2 regions of the Protofrankia sp. CiT1 genome follow, and region 2 is predicted to be linked to the other one. Evidence: riboswitches for the same ligand, from Rfam matches in the RefSeq annotation. Region 2 holds a riboswitch; the other holds the start of a gene.

Region 1 (4,941 bases), on a different contig from region 2:
CGTCGTCACGGTCCGCGGAGACGACCGTTCGTGCCAGGCAGCGGATGTGCGTCAGAGCGGTGGTCGGGAGCGCGCTTGTGCTTGCCCTCGGGCCCGCCGCGATCGGGCCCGCGGCCGCGGCCGGGCCCACCGCGGCCGGCGGCACGGGCGCGACGGGAGAACGATCATCCTACTGGAACGACGCCGCCGGCCAGGAGTTCCACCCGACCGGTCGAGTGCGCACCTATTACATCGGTGCTGACGAGGTGGTCTGGAACTACGCCCCCGAGGGACGCGATGCTATCACCGGCCAGGCATTCGACCCGATAGCAAGGACATACGTCCAGTCCGGGCCCGGCCGGATCGGGACGAGTTACCTCAAGTGTCTCTACCGTGGTTACACCGACGCCAGCTTCAGCGGTCTGGCGCCGCGTCTCCCGCAGGATGCGTATCTGGGCTTTTTGGGCCCGGTGATCCGCGCCGAGGTCGGCGACACCATCAAAGTCGTGTTCCGCAACGCCTGCCGGATTTCTGACAGCGTGCATCCGCACGGCGTCTTCTACACCAAGGCGAACGAGGGCACGCCGTACGCGGACAACACCTCCGGGGTGGACAAGCTCGACGACGCCGTACCCACCGGAGGCACGCACACGTACACCTGGCTGGTGCCCGATCGAGCGGGTCCGGGCCCGCACGACGGCAGCTCGGTCATGTGGATGTACCACTCCCATACCAACGAGGTCACCGACACCTATGCCGGGCTCACCGGCCCGATGGTTGTCACCGGAAAAGGGAAGGCGCGGCCAGACGGTAGCCCCGTCGACGTCGACCGCGAGATCTTCGCGCTGTTCTCGATCGTCAACGAGAATTGGAGCCCGTATCTTCAGGAGAATCTCCGCCGTTTTGCCAAGCCGCCGTACCCGGCGCTGAACGATGCTGATTTCGAGCGTTCCAACATGCGGCATGCCATCAACGGCTACGTCTTTGGCAACGAGCCGATGATCACTATGAAAAAGGGTGCGCACGTCCGGTGGTACCTGATGAGCATGGGCGGCGAGGCGGATATGCACACGCCGCACTGGCACGGTAACGACGCGATCGTGGGCGGCATGCGTATGGACACCGTTCCGCTGCTCCCCGGCACCATGGCCGTGGCCGACATGGTGCCTGACGACGTCGGCATCTGGCTTTTCCACTGCCACGTGAACGAGCACATCACCGCCGGCATGCTGACCCGCTACCAGGTTGTGTCCGACACCGACACCAACAACGGTACTGCCGCCACCGCTATATCCGCGCCAGGGCCGTCGGCCACAACGATGCCGGTGCCCAAGGGCGCTGTCTCCGCGGGCGAAGGCGGGATAGCTGTTCCCCCGTCGTCTGTCCCCACCGCGTCCGCGATCATCGCGTTCGTGGTGGCGATCGGCGCCCGCAGGATCGTGCGCCGTCGCCGCCGTCGTGCCATGGGCTGAAACCGCGCCGTTCATCGCGGTCCAGGCCGGTAGCTCCTGCCGCACAACAGGCCTGGACCGCGATATGGCGAGAACCGCCAGCCGCCCAGAAAGCGGCTCCCGCGCACGGAGAGCCCAGGATCATCAGCGTTCGGACAGCCATATTGCCCACACCATACACGGCACTGTTGATGCGCAGGATCCCCGCGGCATCGTACGGCGGACGAACAACCGTCGGCGAACAACCACGCAGCCGACCCGCCTGCCCACCTACCGCGCGGGGCAGTTTTTTTGGCTGGGTGGCGGCCCCGGCACAATTGCGCCAGCCGGCCAGGGCCAACTATGGATAAGCGCGGGTGCGCGCACGTTACCGGCAGCCGTGATGGTTAGCAACATCGGCTGTGGACTGTGTGCCTCTTCACGGAGCCTTGCCTGCTGGGCGGTCATGGCACGTATGGTCCTCGCCGTGCCTTCGAGGGGAAGGCGCGCATCGGATGGCACGCCGAGTCCTGCCCCCGTCCGATGACAACCAATACGGTGGCAGGAACGGGGGAACCATTTCCGGACGTCGAAGCCAGGCGTTCTCGGGGTGAAGCCGCATAGCGCGGCCGGGCAGTCCCAGCCCGAATCCGACAGCTCACCTCGCAGGCGTGGGGAAGGACATCAACACAATATGTCCCATGTACGTTCTGGCGCTCGTGGAATCAGTCGAATCAAGGCGCGTGCTCGGGTACTGATCGCTGTACCGGCACTCGTCGCCGCCATCGGCGGCGGCAGCGTCGCGCTGTCCCAGCCAGCGAGTGCGGCACCGTCCAACGACGGTGTGCTGGCCGCCATTGCACAGTGTGAATCCGGCGGCAACCCGAAGGTTGTCAACTCGATCGGTGCCGGCGGACTGTTCCAGTTCCTGCCTAGCACGTGGCACGCTGTCGGTGGCTCTGGCCTGCCGCAGAACGCCAGTGTGTCCGAACAGTGGATGCGTGCGCGGATACTGTACGCGCAGCAGGGCACGAGCCCCTGGTACGCGTCGAAGCACTGCTGGGCCGGAAAGGCCTAGCGACCGGAGAGGACGCGGCGAGAGTCCCTCGCGCCGTCCACGGCGTCTGTCAGATCCGCCAGCGCCAGCGCTGTGTATATCAGGTATAGCCTCAGGTATCTCGACAGAGCGGCCGGCCCGGGTTCACCGGGAGGCTCTCGCGAAGCCTTGGGAGAGACCGGCCACGGCCGGTCTCTCCCAAGCGGCCGCCTGCTTCCGGCTCTCGGACCGGGCCGGGCGTACCCGCACAATCGATCTTCCGGCTGGGGGGCCGGGCGCGCCGCGGCGGTCTGTGGTAAACCCGGAAAAACGGCCCCGTCGGTGTGTCGTCGTTTCTTGTCCGGGCCCGTTTTTCGTTCGCGCCGGCTCCCCGCGGGGCTACTCGACTTCAGGCGGGCGGCGTAATACCGTACCGTGCGCGAGCGGTGCCTCATCAGGGGTTTTTTCGATCCGCGCGCTGGGCTCTCGAGAAACCTGGTGCATGAGCGATGACAGCGAAGAACGACGTCCGTCGAGCCTTGGTGACCGGCGCTGGAAGCGGAATGGGACAGCTCCTCGCCCTCCGGCTGGTGCGGCAGGGCACAGACGTTATCGCGGTTGATCGGGACGAAGCCGGTCTCAAGGTCCTCCACGACGCTGGGCCCGGAAAGGTGACGACGCACACCATCGATGTCACCGATGCGGACGCCATGGCCGACGTCGTGACCTCGCAGCACCACACCCTGCTCGTGACGGCCGCCGGGATCGGGTACACAGGCAAGATCGCTGAGACCCCGGCCGCGGTGCACGCGAAGATCATGGCGGTGAACTACCAGGGCACAGTCAACGCGGTGACGGCCGCGCTACCCGGCTATCTCGCGCGGGGATCGGGCCGGCTCGTCCTTTTCTCGTCGATTCTCGGCTGGTTGCCGGTGCCGCAACACGGTCCCTATGGTGCGACAAAGTCGGCGTTGGTCATTTACGCTCAGACGCTACGGCATGAACTTCGCGGGACTGGTGTGCGGGTGAGCTGTGTCTGTCCACCGGCGGTGGCAACCCCGATGCTCGACGACATGCCCGCAGCCCGAGCAGTCTCGCAGCGCACTATGATGACACCGGCCGCTGCCGTCGACGCGATCGAACGCGGCCTCGACAAAGGGCGTTTCTGGATCTTCCCAGGTATCGCGCGGCCGGTGGCCATCGGCCAGCGGCTGTTCCCCGAGGTACTGCGGGTGGCCATTGGCAGCCTGCTGAACAGATAGCCGTCCCGGCCGCTCAGAGCGCCCGGGACCAGGGCACGTGTCGAAAACACGCCGTAGGGGACGCGACATTGCCGAGGTTATCGCGGGGCGGGGGCAGGCGTCCCGCGTCATCGCTGCCCATCCATGCTCTCCATCCATTGCCGCGCGATGCGCGGATACCCGACGGCTCGTCGGTCGCCACCCACCACCTCCGGCGCGTCCTCCTTCGGCTCGCGAGGCAGGCGCTCCAGCCCCGCTCCGTGGTCCGCGCCCCTATTGCCGGTCGCTCCTCCTGGTCGCTCCTCCTGAAGGAAGAACAAGATCTTCTCCTGTGGCACCTATGTGACACCTATCCTGACCTGCGGTGCTGCTGTTTTCGCAGGTCAGTAACCGGTTGCTCGTCAGCGGCGGCGTTATTGTGGGACGGCTGTTCCCTGATGCGCGTCCAACACCAGGACCCGAGGCGGGAGCCCAGCGCGCGAGTTCCGCTCACGCGGATCTGGGCAGCGGCCCGTAGGCGGCCCCTATCGAAATCCTGTCACCAGGTAGACATAGTGCACCCTTTTTGGTGTCATGTGCTAAAAGTCGGTATTGATAGTGCGGCAGCTGGCTGAGGCGGGACCCCTTGGGAGGAACTACTGTGAGCGGAGCGGCGAACCGGGAACTCGGGAAATTCTTGAGGAATCGTCGAGAAAGTCGGAGCCCCAATCAAATGGGCATCGCGCCGCGGGGACGCCGGAGAACCCCGGGATTACGCCGAGAAGAGGTGGCGGAGCGTGCTGGCGTGAGCACAACATGGTACACCTGGTTGGAGCAGGGCCGTCCGGTGCGTGCATCTCGGCAAGTCCTTGATTCCATCGCACGGGCGCTCGACCTGTCCGCGGCTGAAACGATGCATCTGTTCAAGCTTGCCGGTGAGAAGCCGCTCTCCGGCTCGCCAGCCCCGTTGAAGATTTCCCCTGCCTACGACCGGCTGCTGCGCCGGCTCGAACCGAACCCGGCGTATATCATTAATCGGCGCCTCGATCTGCTCTCCTGGAACAAGGGGGTGGTCGCGCTGCTACCGCACCTTGACATGTTGCCGCCGGAGGACCGCAACATTGTGTGGCTGATGTGCACCGACCCGTGGATGCACGAACTGATTCCCGACTGGCAGGGGCAGGTCAGCCGGCTCACCGCGATGCTGCGGTCGGAGAGCGCCGATGCCATCGATGACCCGGAATTTCAGTACCTCATCCGGCGGATCGAAGCGGCC
Region 2 (4,941 bases):
CACTGCCCGGCGGACAAACTCGACACTTATCTGCGTCCGCTGCTCGCGATCTCCAAGGAACGGGTTCTCAGCGAAGGAAGGCCCCCCCTCTTCCAGTCACACATGTGGGACGGCTCGGCGGTCGAACTCGAGGAAAATCTCAAGATTGCCGACGCTCTCCTGATCGAATGCCACCAGGCTGAGATCGTCCTGGAAGTGGAGATCGGCGTCGTCGGCGGTGAGGAGGATGGGGTCGTCGGCGCGATCGACGAGAAGCTCTACACCACACCAGCGGATATGTGGCGAACCGCCGAGGTTCTCGGCACCGGCGAACGGGGCCGCTACATGCTCGCCGCAACCTTCGGAAACGTACACGGTGTGTACAAGCCGGGCAACGTGAAACTCCGTCCAAGCATCCTTCGGGACGGACAGCAGTATGTCGCGCGACAGCTCGGGCTGCCAGCCGATACCAAGCCGTTCGACCTGGTGTTTCACGGCGGTAGCGGCTCCGACCCGGCCGAAATCCGCGAAGCGCTGGACTACGGCGTTGTGAAGATGAATGTGGACACCGACACTCAGTACGCGTTCACTCGGCCGATCGTCGACCATATTTTCAAGAATTATGACGGAGTGCTGAAAGTTGACGGCGAGGTCGGTGTGAAGAAACAGTACGACCCCCGCAGCTACGGCAAGGCGGCCGAGACCGGCATGGCCGCCCGCGTCGTGCGGGCCTGCGAGGACCTGCGCTCCGCCGGGCGTTCGCTCACCGGCTGAGCCGGCCGGCTCACCGGCCGAAGGAGGCGCGAGCATCGCTTTTCGCGCCTCCTTCGGCCACCACCGGATCCTCGTACCCAACCACACCGGTCCATGCCGCCCTGTCCTTCCCCGTCGTAGAACCTGTTTTGAATCACAGCTGTCGACGCTGTCGACCGCCCGGACAGAAGATTCAAAACAGGTTCCCCCAGAATGCATCGGACGATGTCGTGTGAACGCCCGCTATGAGTGCTGGGAACCCGAATTCGATGCGGCGCCGCGGGCTACGCAAACAACCTGTCCGGGTGCACGCGGTATTACTCGGGCCAGCTGCGGCACGGTGGCCACTCCGCCGCTGCCCGTGGTTTCCGCCGCTGGAAAGTGATGAGCGCGCGCCGGCGTGCGTTAGCAGCCGATCTCGAGATACGGCAAGAGCACCCAGCCCGATGTGCGCATAGTCACGAAGCGCATTCACGGCTTGTTCAGCCACCAGCGATGCTGGTTATGGTCTGCGCCGTGCCCGTCGATACGGCGGGGACACGTCGGGCGGCACGCCGAATCCTGCCCGCGCCCGACGAAAACCAAACTTGCGGCAGGAACGGGGGACCCACTTCCGGGCGTCGATACCAGGCGTCCTCGGGGTGAAGCCGTGAAAACGGCCGGGCAGTCCCAGCCCGAACCCGACAGCTCACCTCGCAGGCGTGGGGAAGGGCATTACCAATATGTCCCGTACAAGTTCTCGCGGCCGACATCGCGGAATTCGCCGGGCCCGGGTCCGTACCCGAGCCATGGTGCTGACCCCGGCCCTGCTCGCGGCGATCAGTGGTGGCATCGCGATGTCACAGCCGGCCAGCGCCGCCACCACGTGGGAGGGGCTTCGCCAGTGCGAGTCCGGCGGTGACTACACGGCCAACACCGGCAACGGCTATTACGGCGCATACCAGTTCTCGCTGAGCACCTGGCAGAGCCTGGGCTACACCGGACTGCCCAGCAGCGCCTCCCCGAGCACCCAGGACGAGGCCGCGCTCAAGCTCGCCACCCAATCCGGCTTCGGCCAGTGGCCCGTCTGTGGCCGGGGCATGAGCGCCGGCCAGCTCGGGGCTGGCGCCAGCTCGTCGGGCAGCGGCTCGTCGGGCAGCGGCTCGTCGGGCACCGGCTCGTCAGGCAGCGGCTCGTCAGGCACCGGCTCGTCAGGCAGCGGCTCGTCAGGCACCAGCTCGTCAGGCAGCGGCTCGTCATCAAACAGCACCGGCACCGGCTTGTCGGGCACCAGCTCGTCAGGCGCCAGCTCGTCGAGTCCAAGCAGCGCCAGCGCCAGCCCAGACAGCACCGGTTCGTCGGACAGCAGCTCGTGGCAGGCACGCTCATACGGCAGAAGCGGTTCCTCGCGTTGGGCATGGCGCGCGGCGAACGCGGCCACCCCGTCGACCGCTGTCGCTGCCGCTGCCACGCCTTTGACCACCGATCTGGTCGACCAGGTGCGACCGGACGTGCGGTCGTGGCAGCAGCAGATGAATGGTCTTGGTTACAACATCCAGATTGATGGTCAGTACGGACCGGAGTCGGCTGGTGCGGCGAGCCATCTCCAGGCTGACAAGGGCCTGACGGTGGACGGAATCTGCGGACCGCAAACCTGGACGGCCACCTTCAGCTGAGCCTGAACCGAACAGCTACCGCCTGACGGCTACGAAACTGATATAGACCCCGCGCACGACGAGTCGGGCCGGCCACACCAAGGTGACAACAAACACAACAGATAAACACTATAACGACCGGCCCGATTACTCGTCGTTACAAAAACCCAACACAAGCAACCCTCCAGCGGAGCTTTCCCAATCACCAGGTACAGTTCTCAGTTTGGCCCACATAGTTCATTCGGGGGATGTAGGCCAGATCCATGTAGTTCATCCGACACCCCGATTTGCTTCGAAAGAGCCAGGCTCGCTAGAGTCCTCCCCACTCGCCAGATCGGCGAGGCCGCGCGAACGGACGCCGAATCCCGTCCCCGTCCGCCGCGGCAGGACCTACCGCGAAGCCGCTAGGACGGGATCGGGGGAACCACATCCGGATACCGGAGACGCCGGTGTCCTTGGGGTGAAGCCGGCGACGCGCATGGGCGTCACCGGCCGGGCATGTTCCCAGCCCGAACCCGACAGCTCACCTCGTAGGCGACGGGAAGGACCGACCCACATGCCGTCTGTTGGCAGGCACCGCGCCCCGCAACAGTCGTCCACCGCCGTCAAGGTCCTGCGCACCACCGGTGCTGTCACAGCACTCGTGGGCAGTGGTCTCGCCGTCGCGGCCAGCCCAGCGAGCGCCGCGACCGCCGACGACTTCGCCAAACTCCGCCAGTGCGAGTCCGGTAACAACTATCACATCAATACCGGTAACGGTTTCTACGGCGCCTACCAGTTCGACGCCGGGACCTGGCATGGCCTTGGTTATTCCGGTCTTCCCAGCGACGCGCCACCGGCACTGCAGGACGATGCCGCCCACAAGCTCTACAACGCTCGCGGCTGGTCCCCCTGGCCGTCCTGCTCAGTCAAGATGGGCCTGACCAACAACGGCCCAGCACCGCAGACAGCGGCAGCCGTGCCCAGCACCGAGGTGGTCCAGCAGGCGGTTGCCCCAGCGCAGCCTCCGATGACCTTGGAACGCGCGAAGGCTCAACTGGCATCGTCAAACTTCGCCGGCACAACCCTTTCCACCGCGCTGGCCGGTGAAGTTCGCGCTGACGCTTACGTCTGGCAGAGCACGATGCGTGAGAAGAAGTTCATTCTGCAGGTGGACGGCCGCTTCGGCGGGGAATCCCAGGGTCTCGCGTCGCTGTACAGCTATCTGACCCGGGTCGACGACGGACAGACCGGTGTGGTCGGTAAGAACCTCTGGGACATCACCGTCACCAGCCCGTCGGCGCTGTGAGCGCGGGCACGCGTAAAAAGCTCCGGCAGTAGGGTGTCCGGTCAGACAGCGGCGTCCGGATGGATGGATCGCGAGGGCTGCGGAGGAGTGCGACGGAGGTGTTGGGCGGCGCGAGCCGGACAGTCCTGTTGCCGGGCGCTCTGAACCACGGTTTCCCGGCTGTCCGAAGACGATGTCGGCTTCGGCCCCCGATCCCGCGGCGGACCTGATGGCCCACCCCCCTCCCACCAGGTCCGCCGCGTGAAAGCTCCCCACGCGATGCGGCATGAGCGCGATCCGGCAGGATGGGCCTCATGACGACATCCCCCGAACGGCCGGATCTCCTTGGCGGTCCGCCTCCGACAAGGCTCGCTCTCGATCCGGCCGCCGCCAGGGCCCTCAGCGCCGGCGATGCCCCGGAGGCTGTCGCGGGCCGCTTCCCGGACTCAAGCCTTGCCTGGGCGATGTTGGCCGAGCGCTCCCTGGACGCGGGCGCGGCTGTCACGGGCTACGCCTACGCGCGGACCGGCTACCACCGCGGTCTGGACCAGCTGCGCCGTGCCGGTTGGCGCGGGCATGGGCCGATCCCGTGGTCCCATGAGCCCAACCAGGGCTTCCTGCGCGCGCTCGCGGCGCTGAGCCGTGCCGCCGCCGCCATCGGTGAAACCGAGGAGGCCGCCCGCTGCCGGGAGTTCCTCGCCGACAGCGATTCCGAGGCATCCGGCGCGCTGGGCTTCACAAGCGACTGAGCCGCTTGTGGATACCGGTCGCCTTGTACCCGGTTATAGCGGACTGTCCGGCTCGCGGCGTCCGGGTGGGGCATCCCGTCGTTGTCGTCGGTCGCCACCCAACACCAGGGTGACTCCCTCCGCCGCCTCGCGATGCACGCACCCCAGCCCCGCTCCTTGATCCACGCCCCTATTGCCGGGCGCTCTTAACCGACCTGTGCGGCGGCGTGCAGCGCGCACGTGATCGCGTTGATGTCGGCATCGGTCGAGATGAACGGCGGCATGGTGTAAAGGAGATCCCGGAACGGCCGCAGCCAGACGCCGTTGCGCGACGCGGCCCTGGTCGCGGCCGGCACGTCCACCGGATGATCAAGTTGGACAACCCCGATCGCGCCCAGGACCCGCACATCGGCGACTCCGGGAAACGCGGCCACGGACGACAGCCCGCTCGCCAGCCGGGCCTCGATACGGGCGACCGAAGCCGCCCACCCCCCCTCCGTGAGCAGGTCCAGTGACGCGTTGGCTACCGCACAGGCGAGCGGGTTCCCCATGAAGGTCGGGCCGTGAGCCAGCACCGGCA

The links. Region 2 has a riboswitch for cyclic di-AMP ahead of MJ785_RS11035 (transglycosylase family protein). Riboswitches for the same ligand answer to the same signal wherever they lie in the genome.
Region 1: it holds a riboswitch for cyclic di-AMP, as region 2 does, so the genes downstream of both, MJ785_RS16835 (transglycosylase family protein) here and MJ785_RS11035 (transglycosylase family protein) in region 2, are expected to answer to the same signal.

Annotation. Positions count from the first base shown of each region.
Region 1 is NZ_CAKJTP010000126.1:1,301-6,241, forward strand. It holds gene MJ785_RS16830 (multicopper oxidase domain-containing protein) at 60-1,451, shown strand; cyclic di-AMP (ydaO/yuaA leader) riboswitch at 1,921-2,096, shown strand; gene MJ785_RS16835 (transglycosylase family protein) at 2,104-2,487, shown strand; gene MJ785_RS16840 (SDR family oxidoreductase) at 2,955-3,707, shown strand; gene MJ785_RS16845 (helix-turn-helix transcriptional regulator) at 4,327-4,941, shown strand, end outside.
Region 2 is NZ_CAKJTP010000053.1:3,777-8,717, reverse strand. It holds gene fbaA (class II fructose-bisphosphate aldolase) at 1-753, shown strand, start outside; cyclic di-AMP (ydaO/yuaA leader) riboswitch at 1,275-1,449, shown strand; partial or broken gene MJ785_RS22250 (transglycosylase family protein) at 1,455-1,865, shown strand; gene MJ785_RS11040 (peptidoglycan-binding protein) at 2,187-2,387, shown strand; cyclic di-AMP (ydaO/yuaA leader) riboswitch at 2,751-2,917, shown strand; gene MJ785_RS11035 (transglycosylase family protein) at 2,923-3,654, shown strand; gene MJ785_RS11030 (DUF3151 domain-containing protein) at 3,948-4,382, shown strand; gene MJ785_RS11025 (adenosylmethionine--8-amino-7-oxononanoate transaminase) at 4,568-4,941, opposite strand, start outside.